DNA from 2 places in the Sphaerochaeta sp. UBA5836 genome. Region 1 is predicted to be linked to the other one. Evidence: riboswitches for the same ligand, from Rfam matches in the RefSeq annotation. Region 1 holds a riboswitch; the other holds the start of a gene.
The links. A riboswitch is a leader RNA that binds a small molecule or an ion and turns the genes downstream of it on or off. The one in region 1 is predicted to bind cobalamin.

Region 1 (5,886 bases):
ATCATCCTTCTTGGGCACAGATTGCACTCATGCAGCAAAAAAAGATACTTGCTTTAATTACCAAGAAATACCCATCATTGGGGATCAAATCGATACAGATGCTGAGCGCCTAGTTACTTGACGTAACGACAGTTGCTCATTATACTGCACCACTCGGAGGATCATCCTCCGCTACACTAGAAAATATCCGCGTTAAGCGATGTAAAATTGGAGAATATCTCATGAGTTACAAAGGAAAAAGAACCTACCAGCCCAGCAAAGTCAAGAGAAACAGAAAGTTCGGATTCAGGGCTCGTATGGCAACAAAGGGCGGACGCCTGGTATTGGCCCGCAGGAGAGCCAAAGGCAGACACAAGCTGTCCGTATGTGATGAGAAGAAGCCTTTCTAAACAAGAAATTGTAAAGCGTAAACCGGAGATTGACCGAATTTTTAAAACCGGCAGGACATACACCTGCCGTGGTTTAAAACTGATTGTTAGCCAAAACCAGCTGGATCTTGACCGGATTGTAGTAATACCCGTCCGTCACTATGGAAGCGCTGTTGAGCGTAACAGAATACGCAGACAGATCAAGGAAATCTGGCGAAATGAAAAGCCTCGGATGATTCCCGGTTACGATTTTGCATTCATCGTATATCCAGGAAAGGTTGATGACCATACATCCCAAAAAAAACAACTCCTCTCACTCTGTGAAAAGGCTGGGGTTTTCCTCAAGCCTTAAGACTATTTTTTAGTCTTTCCCACTCCTGTTGTTGCAAAAATTCGTTATGTGCCTATCTTTCCTGTGAACGTTTTCTCACCACACCTCATCATCAGGAGCAGATATGGACAAAAATACCATTCTAGCCATAGTCCTTTCCGTTTTGGTCATTACAATCGGTATGACCATTCAAACCACATTCTTCGCCCCCGCTCCTGTAGAACAGGCAGCCCAGCAGCAAGTAGTCCAGCAACCAAATGCCGCAACCACCACGTTGGAACCCGCCCAGTATTCACAGATTCCCTCCAACATTGCTTGGAACAGCAATCTGCCGGGGTCTTTGGTATCGGTGGGAAATCAGGGTTCCAGTGCACCCTTCACCTTCTCAACCGAGTACTTCATTGTTGAGTTCAATCCCAACGGCGCCTCTGTCTCCTCCTTCAAGCTGAAGAAACACCTTGACAACGGGCAGCCGGTGGAACTGCTTTTCAAAAGTCCACAATCCAACGATGCGTTCCTGCTCTATGCAGGAAAAGACAAGACCAACCCCATCGATGCCAATTTCAGGTATCAGATCAGCGGGAACAAAGTAATTTTCACCCAGGAGTTCGCCCTCCTTTCTGAAGATGGAAAGAGTGCAGGCGATCCGTTCACCATCACCAAGACCTACACCTTCGGCAACGAGGACTACTTGTTCCAGATCGATGTTGCTACCAAGAACAGTGTGAACAAGGCTGTCCCCCTCTCCTTCGAGAATGCTGCCTATACCCTGGCTTTTGAGCCGCAGATCGGCCCGTCGTTTGCTTCTCTTGACAACAACTACAACTACAGAAGGTTCTACATCAAGGAAGATGGATCTTCCAAGAAGAACCAGGTCAAGCTCAGCAATGGTGCCTATACCACCACCAAGCCCCTCTCCTGGGTCGCTTTGGTCGGCAAGTACTTCTCCCTGATTGCTATTCCCGATGCCACCAACTATACCGTCAGCCTCATGGAGGACAGTGATGCAGGCCTGCCGCTTGAATCGAGCATCTTCCTGACCCGGCCTTCCATCAAAAGTGCATCGCAAACCGACACCTTCCGATTCTATGCAGGGCCGCAGCTGAAGGGTGACATGATCATCTACAATGATGCTTCCCTGAACAGTTTCGGGGTAGCCAACCTCCAGCTGGAACAGGCATTGGACAGCAGCTCCTGGCTTGGTTGGCTTGAGACCATTCTGAAGACCATCCTGAACCTGTTGTACAAGGTGATTCCCAACTATGGTGTGGGCATCATCATCCTGACCTTCCTGCTCAAGCTGGTGTTGTATCCCATCTCCAAGAAGGGTATGGAGTCTACGGCAAAGATGGCTTCCCTCTCCCCGAAAATGGCGGAGATCAAGGAGAAGTATCCGGATAATCCGACCAAGCAGAACGAAGAGATGGCTGCTTTGTACAAGAAGGAAAAAATCAATCCGATGGGCGGCTGTCTGCCGATGCTGCTCCAGTTCCCGATTCTCATTGCCTTCTATGGACTGCTCAACAAGCACTTTGAACTTCGCGGAGCCATGTTCATTCCCGGTTGGATTCCTGACCTTTCCATGCCGGATACGGTATTCACCTTTGGTTTCAATCTTCCCTTCCTGGGCAATCAGTTGCACCTACTGCCGATCATTTACACGGTCAGCATGATCTACTCGATGAAAATCACCCAGAATGCCTCGACTTCAGGAAGCCAGCAGGGCATGATGAAGTTTATGACCTACGGCATGCCGTTGATGTTCTTCTTTGTCCTGTACAATGCACCCTCCGGTTTGATTCTCTACTGGTCGGTCATGAACGCACTCTCCATCTTCCAACAGTTGTATACCAACAAGAAGAAGAGCAGGGAGGCAGCAGAGAAGAAGAGCGCCTCTGTGCAGCAATTCCCAGGTCCCAAGGGAAAGAAACGGACCTAGTTCCCACAAGAAATATTATCCGGGGGACCCGGTCCCCCGAACGGAGTAGCTATATGATGAAAGAATTCGAAGGACGTACCGAGCAGGAAGCTATTGCAAAGGCAATAGAAGAACTGCACATTGAACGGGAAGATTTCGATGTGGAAATCGTCGAGCCTGTCCGCAAGGGACTGTTCAAGAAAAGCAATGTAAAGATCAGAATTCACTTTGAAGATGAGAACGATGTTCCTGAAGAGGGTTACGAAGTACAGGGTGCGCAGGATGAGGATGAGGATGAGCTTGATGCTCCGATCAACAGCGACCTTGAGGACAAGCTTTTGCTGTTCGTTGCAACCATTCTTGAGAAGATGGGATATCAGGGCAAGGTATCCATCTCCTTCCGCAAGGCCCGCAAGCTCGGCCTGAATATTGAGAGTGACAACTCCAGTATCATCATCGGCCGCAAGGGTAAGAATCTTGATGCCATCCAGCTGCTGGCCAATGTGTTCGCCGGTCAGATCGACCCTGATTTGAAAGTGATCATCGATAGTGAAAACTATCGCATGCGTCACGAGGAGCAGTTGATCAGAATGGCGTTCAAGACCGCAGAACAGGTAAAAAAGAGCGGCCGGAGCAGATTGCTTGAGCCGATGAACCCGTATGAAAGACGGTTGGTGCATACAGCCCTCAATGATTTCGGGGGAGTGGAGACCAAGAGTGAAGGCGAGGGGCTGTACAAGCAGATTCGAATCACCAATCAAAGACAATGACAACACTGGGGACTTTTGTCCCCCTTTTTTTTTATCAAATGCCTTGACAAGATACAACATCAGTCCTACTGTGAGTAGTGTACCGTATGGTACTAAACACTATATCTTGTGTGTATAGGAAAAGGGAAGTGGGTGAAAAGCCCGCGCGGTCCCGCCGCTGTAAAGGGGAGACTACGCTAACAGCCACTGGAGCAATCCGGGAAGGCAGCGTAGTCGATGAACCTGAGCCAGAAGACCTTGCCTGTACAGACACGCCGTCACGGAGCATGACAGGGGCGTGTGCAATCAAAGCACCGTCTCTTTGTTCATTCTCCGTCAGGAGGAACCCATGCAAAAGCAGGTGGTCAAACGGGACGGGCAGGTGGTTCTCTGCGAGGTTCAGAAAATCATCAATGCAATCAACAAGGCAGCAACTGCTGCTCATCAGGATGTCGATGCCATAAAAGTGGCAGCGTTGGTCCTCGCCAACATGAAGGACGTCAACCCAATTACGGTGGAACAAATCCAGGACCTGGTCGAACAAGCCTTGATGGACAGTGGTGCCAAGGAGACGGCGAAAGCCTACATCCTGTATCGCAGCCAGCGCGAGCGAGTTCGTGAGGGCAATGCTCTCATCAAGGCAACCAATGCGCTCTTTGACTCCTACTTGAATCAAACCACCTGGCAGACCAAGGAAAATGCCAATACCCGTCGATCGGTAAACGGTATGAACAACTTCATTCGTGAACGCTTCACCGAACAGTACTGGCTCAATGAAATCTATCCAAAAGAAATCAAGGCGGCGCATGAAAGCGGAGCCTTCCACCTCCATGACCTCGGATTTTTTGGCCCGTATTGCTGTGGCTGGGACCTGAGGCAGTTGTTGGTCAATGGATTCGGGGGCGTTGATGGAAAGGTCAGCAGCAAACCTGCAAAGCATCTACGTTCATTTCTTGGACAAATCGTCAATGCTACCTTCACCTTTCAGGGGGAGTGTGCAGGGGCTCAAGCCTGGTCCTCTTTCGACACCTATGCTGCTCCATTCATTCGCTACGACAATCTCTCCTACCACGATGTGAAGCAGGCTCTCCAGGAGTTCATCTTCAATCTCAATGTTCCGACCCGCGTCGGATTCCAATGCCCCTTTTCGAATCTGACATTCGACTTGGTCGTCCCATCCTCGCTGCATGATGTTCCGGTTATCAAAGGAGGTGTGGCTCAAACAGAGACATATGGGATGTTTGAGAAGGAGATGGAAATCCTTAATCTTGCCTTCTGTGAAGTCATGGAAGAGGGAGATGCTTCGTCCAGGGTGTTCACCTTTCCGATTCCCACCTACAAGGTAACCAAGGATTTTCCTTGGGAAAGCAAGGTGGTGGATGCCATTTTTTCCATGACCGCAAAATACGGAATCCCCTACTTCTCCAACTATGTGAACAGCGATCTTTCACCCGAGGATGCCCTTTCCATGTGCTGCAGACTCCGCCTCGATACTTCCCAACTCAGAAAACGCGGCGGCGGATTGTTCGGATCGAATCCTCTTACCGGCTCGATTGGGGTGGTAACGCTCAATCTTCCGAGACTGGCTTATGAGACAGGCTCTGAGCAGATGTTCTTCCAAAAGCTGCCCAAGCTTGCAGAGCTTGCCAAACAGAGTCTTGAAATAAAGCGGAAAGTCATCGAAGCCGAGACCGAGCGGGGCATGTATCCGTTCAGCCAAGGATCCTTGGTCGATGTAAAACAAAGGCTTGGCAAGTATTGGGCGAACCATTTCAGCACCATCGGCATCGTTGGGATGGAGGAGGCCTGCCTGAATCTCTTCGGGCGGCAGGGCTCCTTGGTCACCCAAGAGGGACAGGAGTTTGCCTTGCGGGTGCTGGATGAGTTGAGAGAGCTCATCAGTGGCTTCCAGAACGACACGGGCAACTTCTACAACCTCGAAGCCACCCCTGCCGAGGGAGCCAGTTACAGGTTGGCCCGCCTCGATACCATCCTGTATCCCGATATCATTACTGCTGGAGAGAAAGTCGGCTACTATACCAACTCTTCCCAGCTGCCGGTCGGCTATACTTCCGACCTGTTTGAAACGCTGGAAAAACAGGATGCACTGCAGTGCAAGTATACCGGTGGGACCGTTCTGCATCTCTATCTGGCCCAACGGATCAAGGATGTGGAAGTTGCAAAGCAGTTGGTCAAAACGACGTTCAGCCGGTACAAGCTTCCCTACCTGTCTCTCACCCCCACTTTTTCCACCTGCAGGAACCACGGGTATCTGGATGGGGAAGTGGAACAATGTCCCTTTTGCGGATCGGCTACCGAGGTGTGGACAAGGGTGGTGGGATATCTCAGACCGAAGGGGGATTTCCATGCGGGCAAGCAGGAGGAACACCGTCAACGAATGTTTTTTGAGGTAGAAGTATCATGAATATTGCAGGATTGGAAGCTTGCTCCCTGCTTGATTACCCACAAAAGCTTTGTACCGTATTCTTCTGCCAAGGATGCAATTATGACTGCTTCTAT
Region 2 (5,886 bases), on a different contig from region 1:
TCCTGGGAAAACCGTCTAGAATGAAACCCTTTTGGGCGTCGTCCTGTTTGAAACGCTCCTCCACCATGGCGATGGTGACGGAGTCAGGAACGAGTTCGCCGCTTGCCAGGATAGCTTGTACCTGTTTTCCCAACTCGGTGCCGCCCTTGATGTGGCTGCGAAACAAATCCCCGGTGGAGATATGGGGGATGTCAAAGTGATTCTTTGCTTCGGACGCTATGGTCCCTTTTCCGGCACCCGGAGGGCCGAGAAATACTAGATTCATGGTTCACCTCACAACAGAAGATGCAACCATGCTAGCATAATCGACCCATTTTTGCACCACTGCTGCAGAAAATATCGAGAGATGATGCAAAAAACGGTGACAGCTGCTTGTGCCAAGGGTTCACTCTTTCCTTGTATAAAGCGCAGGCATCGGGTAGAATCCCTATCGATACAGGAGAAAAGCACTGATGAATAAAATTGTCCTTCATGCCACAGACCTTGACGGGTATCTCAAGGAAACAGATAAAGAGAAAATCGCCCATGCCGATGAACTCTACAAGAAGTCTGTTCACTACTGTTCCATTTTAGAGACAGCCAGCGATGTGATGCAGCTTGAGGAAGCTCGGAAAGGATTGGTTGGAAGCGCCGGTGAGATTGGTCGCTTTCTGAAAAACATCTGCCAAGAGGAGCCGAACATCCACGTCTACTCGTTTGAGACACCTCGGGAACAGCATGGTCAGGCAAGCCGGCTTATCTCCAAGCTGCGCGATCCATCAACCGAACATGAAGAATTCTTGTACTACATCCAGCGTGCCTACGAGATGCTCTTCTCCCATGTCTATGCCGATGCCGCCCTACCCACCAAACGATCGATCATCACCAAGACTCCGGTGACCGATCCGGTACGCAATTATGCAGTACACCGGATTCCCGATGTTGACTCTTTCATTCACAACAGTGTCATGTGCGTGATGCTCAGAGGCGCCCTTCTGCCGAGCATGATTCTCAGCAAGGAGATTCAGGAGTACTCTTCAAACGACTTTGTCACCCCGTTCGCACTGTTCAAGATCAAGCGTGACGATTCAAAGAAGGAGTCCAACATGGATTACTTCCTCGATTTGGACAAATCCTACTTCGATCTCGCATCCCTGGATGGAAAGGACTTGATTTTTGCCGACCCGATGAATGCCACCGGCGGATCGCTGGTAACAATCGTCAAATATCTGAAGGACAACAAGATACAGCCCAAGTCGGTGAAATTCATCAACGTCATCAGTGCACTCAAGGGATCCTTGCGCATTGCACGCGCCATCGAGGGTGCCGAGGTCTATACACTGTGGATGGACCCTGTGCTCAACGATGCCGCCTATATATTGCCGGGCCTCGGTGACGCCGGAGATCGTCTCAACGGCAAGGATGAGCATGACAACCCCCGCAACATCATCCAGCTCATCGCCGACTATGGCAGTTCCATCACCAACCTCTACCGTTCACAGGTGAGGGAGATTGAGAAGACTGTACTGGAAAACTAATGAGAAAGCTGTTGCTGCTGGTTCTAGGTTGTTCACTGTTGCTCGTTTCCTGCCGGTCCTATCAGGCAGAAAGGCTTGCATCCGAGGGGTATGAGCAACTCATGGCCCGTGATTTTTCGGCAGCCGGTGCATCGTTTGCGAAGGCAAGCGGGAAAGACAAGGACAACCACACGTATCGATACAACTATCTCTTGTCCCTCTTTTTGGAGGGGGACTATGAGAGGGTGGTCAAACTCAGCGAAGAAGCCTTTGGTGAGTTTGACTTCAACCTCTCCTTTTTGCTTCTCAAGGCCCAAGCCTATAGTGAACAATCACAGTACAAGAAAGCGTTGGAAACGTATGAACGCCTGTTTGCCATCGATCCGGGCTCCTATGAAACACAGGCCGAGGTGATGGAAGCAGCGCTTCGCTGGAACGAGAGAGAAACAGCAGAACGTCTCGCCCTTGGCTTACTCAATGTCAAAGCTTATGAGAAGCGGGCCCTTGCTGTGCTCAGTCAGCTTGCAGGCAAAGAAAGTTGGTATGCACGCGCCCTCTCGTTTATTACGAAGGAAGAACAAACAGAAGGCCCGCACTAGCTCCGAGGACAATCCAGAGCAAGGGATGCACCTTTTTGAACCGCAACACCAGAACAACAAGAACTGCATACAGTACGGCTTCCTTCAACTTGAACCCCTGATCGGGAAAAACCGTTGCCGACAACAACATCAGACCGGCATACGAGATCAGGCCGACCACTGCAGGTCTGAGAGCATAGAACGCATCCTTGACATACAGGTTCTTGTCAAATCTTCCCAAAAAACGAGCAATAAAGATAATGATGATGACACTGGGCGTAATTTCACCCAAGGTGGCGATCAAGCCACCGGCCAATCCAGCCGCCTGATATCCTGCAAAGGTCGCCATGTTGATGCCGATCGGCCCAGGGGTCGATTCGCTGACAGCGATCATGTCGGCTATTTGTTTGGCTGCCAGCCAATGAGGATGGGTTTCTGCAAGCGCATAGAGAAACGGCAGGGTTGCCAGACCTCCGCCGATGGAAAAGAGCCCGATTTTGAAGAACTCCCAAAACAACTGAAGATATATCATGAGGCCCTCCGTTTCACTGCCTGCACGCAGAGGCCGAAAAAGATGGCGAAAAGGACTATCAGAATCGGGGAAAGGGCAAAGAAGAACGTAGAAATCACTACGGCCAGATAGAGCAGGATGGTGGGAACATCAATCAGGCTTTTCTTGGCGAGGGTAATCACCGATTGGGTTATGAGGGCGCATACGGCGACCCTGATCCCTCCAAACGCCCGTTGGACCCAGATTATATCCTGCACATGTAACAGGACCGTTGCCAAGATGGAGATGATGATCAGCGATGGGCTCACTTCCCCCAAGGTCGCAACGATTGCTCCCGGGATGCCCCGCTTGCGGTAGCCGATCATCGTAGCGGTATTTACGGCAATGATGCCCGGTGTGCATTGGCCGATGGCATAGATGTCCAGCACTTCTTCCTCGGTCACCCATCCATGTTTGGTGATGACCTCCCGCTGAAGCATGGGAAGCATGGCATATCCGCCGCCGAAGGTGAGCCCGCCGATTCTGAAGAACGAGAGGTACAAGTCCCAAAGCTTCACATCACGGCCTTTCATACCAGGCCTTCCATCGCTTGGCGGACCAACTGGTCGCACCGCTCATTTCCCTCGATGCCTGCATGGCCTTTCACCCAGTTCCAATGGACGGGAAGACTTGCATTAAGACGATCCAGCTCCACCCAATACTCCTTGTTCTTCACCGGATCCTTTGAAGCCGTCCGCCAACCGTTGACCTTCCAATTCTTGATCCAACCGGTGATGCCGTTCTTCACATACTGGCTGTCCGTGTTGATCACAATTGCCTCAGCGCCGAGCGCCTGGCACGCTTTCAACGCCTCGATTACCGCGGTGAGTTCCATGCGGTTGTTTGTGGTGTTCCGTTCATTTCCGCTGGCCTCTTTCTCAAAAACACCATCAGCCTTCAATACATACGCCCACCCGCCGGGACCTGGATTGCCTAGGCACCCACCATCGGTATAGATCTCAATTTGGTTGTACTTCATAGGCCGGATAGTAATATAGAGGTCGGTTGTGGTCAACCACGGCAACTCTTGACAGATGGATGAACAACTCCGTAGGATAGGCTTGTCCATGCCAAGGGAAAGGGGTTCAAGCCCCTGCGGTCCCGCCACTGTAGAGGCTGGGAATCTGCTGAAAAAGACACTGCATTGCAATGCATGCGGGAAGTCGCAGATTCTGGGTATGCCTGAGCCAGGAGACCTGACATTGGATAATTTCCGACGGCCTACGGAGTATAGGTCAGGGTATGTTCCATGCCCGTGTTACAAGGGGCGTTATGCACAGCAATTCTTTCAAGCACCTGCTTCTCGTTTTCTCACTGTTTCTCTGTCTTGTCATCCCCCGTCTGGCAGCGGGAGGAGCCCAGGAACAACCGGCACAACAAGAGAGTTTGCGGATCGTCAGCCTTTCTCCCAATGTAACGGAGACCTTGTATGCCTTGGATGCCGGATCATTGCTGGTCGGTCGAAGCGACTACTGCAACTACCCTCAAGAGGCTGCCGCCCTTCCTTCGGTGGGTACGTTGTACAACCCTTCGCTTGAGACTCTGCTTTCGCTGGAACCGAATCTTGTCATCAGCAGTGCTTTTGTACCGGAACAATTTCTTTCTTCCGTACAGAAAGCCGGTATCGATGTACTTGCCCTCGAAACACAACAGGATTTTCAAGGTACCTATACCCTCATTCGTGAGATAGCAAACAGGGTCGGCAGACAGGCGGAAGGTGAATTGATGATCCTAAACATGCAAAACGATGTTCGTACCATTGTACAGAAAGCAGAACTTTTGCCAAAACCCACGGTATATATCGTCCTGGATTTTGGTTCGTTCGATTCAAGTGCAACCAAAGATACGTTTCTCAGCGAGATGGTCTGGCTTGCAGGGGGGATCAATATTGCCGATGATGCCCAAAATTGGACATACAGCAAGGAACTGTTGATGGCCCACGATCCGCAGGTCATTCTGCTATCCCCGAGATGGGGAGAGACGGGAGAACAGACGCTCAAGGAATTTACCACTACCAAGCCGTATGCCGACCTCAGCGGCAGCATCAGGCTCTTCGATGCAGACCTCATCAGCAGGCAGGGCCCCCGCAGTGCCAAGGCGCTTGCAGAACTCTTTGTTCTCATCCATCAGGAGCAGGCGCAATGAAGCGGATGCTGGTCCCCGTCCTGGCAGGCACAGCCTTGGCCCTCATGCTCCTCTCTTTGACTTTGGGACCTTCAAACATCAAGCTCTCCGACACCGTGGCCATCCTGCTGGGAAAAGGCGCATCCGCCAATAAAGCCTATATCATCCTTCAGCTCAGGCTTCCCAGAATTCTCTCATCCTTTCTTACCGGTGCAATCCTGGGGCTCAGCGGAGCGGTTTTCCAGGCAGCGTTGCGCAATCCCATGGCCGATCCCTTCATTTTAGGCATCAGTTCGGGAGCATCCTTCGGTGTGGCGGTAGCCCTCTTCATCGGCCTTGCACCGCTGTTGGGGCTGCCTGTGAGTGCATTGGTTGGTGCTCTTGGAACCACGCTTTTCATCGTAGCCCTGGCCTCCAGACGCAAAAGCAGCAGCACCACCTTGCTGCTCACCGGTGTTGCGGTGAACTACATTCTCTCCGCTGCAATGACGCTGCTCATGTTCCTGCACAAGGAACAATACCAGAGAATCCTTTTCTGGACCTTGGGAAGCTTCTCATCGAGCACCTATGGGCAAGTTGTTGTTGTTCTTTTTGCATGGATCATCTTGTTCATTCCACTCTCCTTGAATCACCAGAGCATGGACATGCTCCTGCTTGACGAGCTTTCAGCACGGGCGGGAGGACTTTCCGTGAGAAGGACCCGCCTGCTTTTTTTGCTGCTTGCTTCCTTTGCCACCGCCTTATGCGTATCCTACTATGGAGTCATCGGCTTCATCGGCCTGATGGCACCCCATGCCACCCGCCTGATAATCGGCCCCAAGCATCAGAAGCTGTTGTTTCCCTCGAGCCTGCTCGGCGGCTTGCTTCTGCTTGCCAGCGATACCATTTCCAGGATTCTGCTTCCCTCGGGAGAACTTCCAGTGGGAATCATAACCAGCATGTTGGGTGTTCCCCTCTTCCTCTACCTGCTTCACCGCGGGAGGTACTTCTATGGATAGCCTTGAGTTTTCACACCTGGGTGGAGGCTATGACACCCATCCTGTCTTTGAAGATTTGAACCTGAAGCTGCCAAGAGGCACGTTCATCGCTCTGACAGGTCCCAATGGGAGCGGCAAATCGACGCTGCTCAAGTTCATCT

Region 2: another riboswitch for cobalamin. It lies ahead of B3F49_RS11985 (ABC transporter substrate-binding protein); the one in region 1 lies ahead of B3F49_RS01145 (ribonucleoside triphosphate reductase).

Annotation. Positions count from the first base shown of each region.
Region 1 covers NZ_DJGW01000015.1:1,939-7,824, reverse strand. Annotated here, with positions in the region: gene B3F49_RS01170 (DUF721 domain-containing protein) at 1-113, shown strand, start outside; gene rpmH (50S ribosomal protein L34) at 222-389, shown strand; gene rnpA (ribonuclease P protein component) at 370-720, shown strand; gene yidC (membrane protein insertase YidC) at 824-2,638, shown strand; gene jag (RNA-binding cell elongation regulator Jag/EloR) at 2,692-3,387, shown strand; cobalamin riboswitch at 3,458-3,646, shown strand; gene B3F49_RS01145 (ribonucleoside triphosphate reductase) at 3,716-5,791, shown strand; gene B3F49_RS01140 (anaerobic ribonucleoside-triphosphate reductase activating protein) at 5,788-5,886, shown strand, end outside.
Region 2 covers NZ_DJGW01000114.1:45,936-51,821, forward strand. Annotated here, with positions in the region: gene B3F49_RS11955 (adenylate kinase) at 1-265, opposite strand, end outside; gene B3F49_RS11960 (uracil phosphoribosyltransferase) at 453-1,517, shown strand; gene B3F49_RS11965 (tetratricopeptide repeat protein) at 1,517-2,095, shown strand; gene B3F49_RS11970 (chromate transporter) at 2,061-2,606, opposite strand; gene B3F49_RS11975 (chromate transporter) at 2,603-3,157, opposite strand; gene rnhA (ribonuclease HI) at 3,154-3,603, opposite strand; cobalamin riboswitch at 3,643-3,842, shown strand; gene B3F49_RS11985 (ABC transporter substrate-binding protein) at 3,897-4,769, shown strand; gene B3F49_RS11990 (FecCD family ABC transporter permease) at 4,766-5,746, shown strand; gene B3F49_RS11995 (ABC transporter ATP-binding protein) at 5,739-5,886, shown strand, end outside.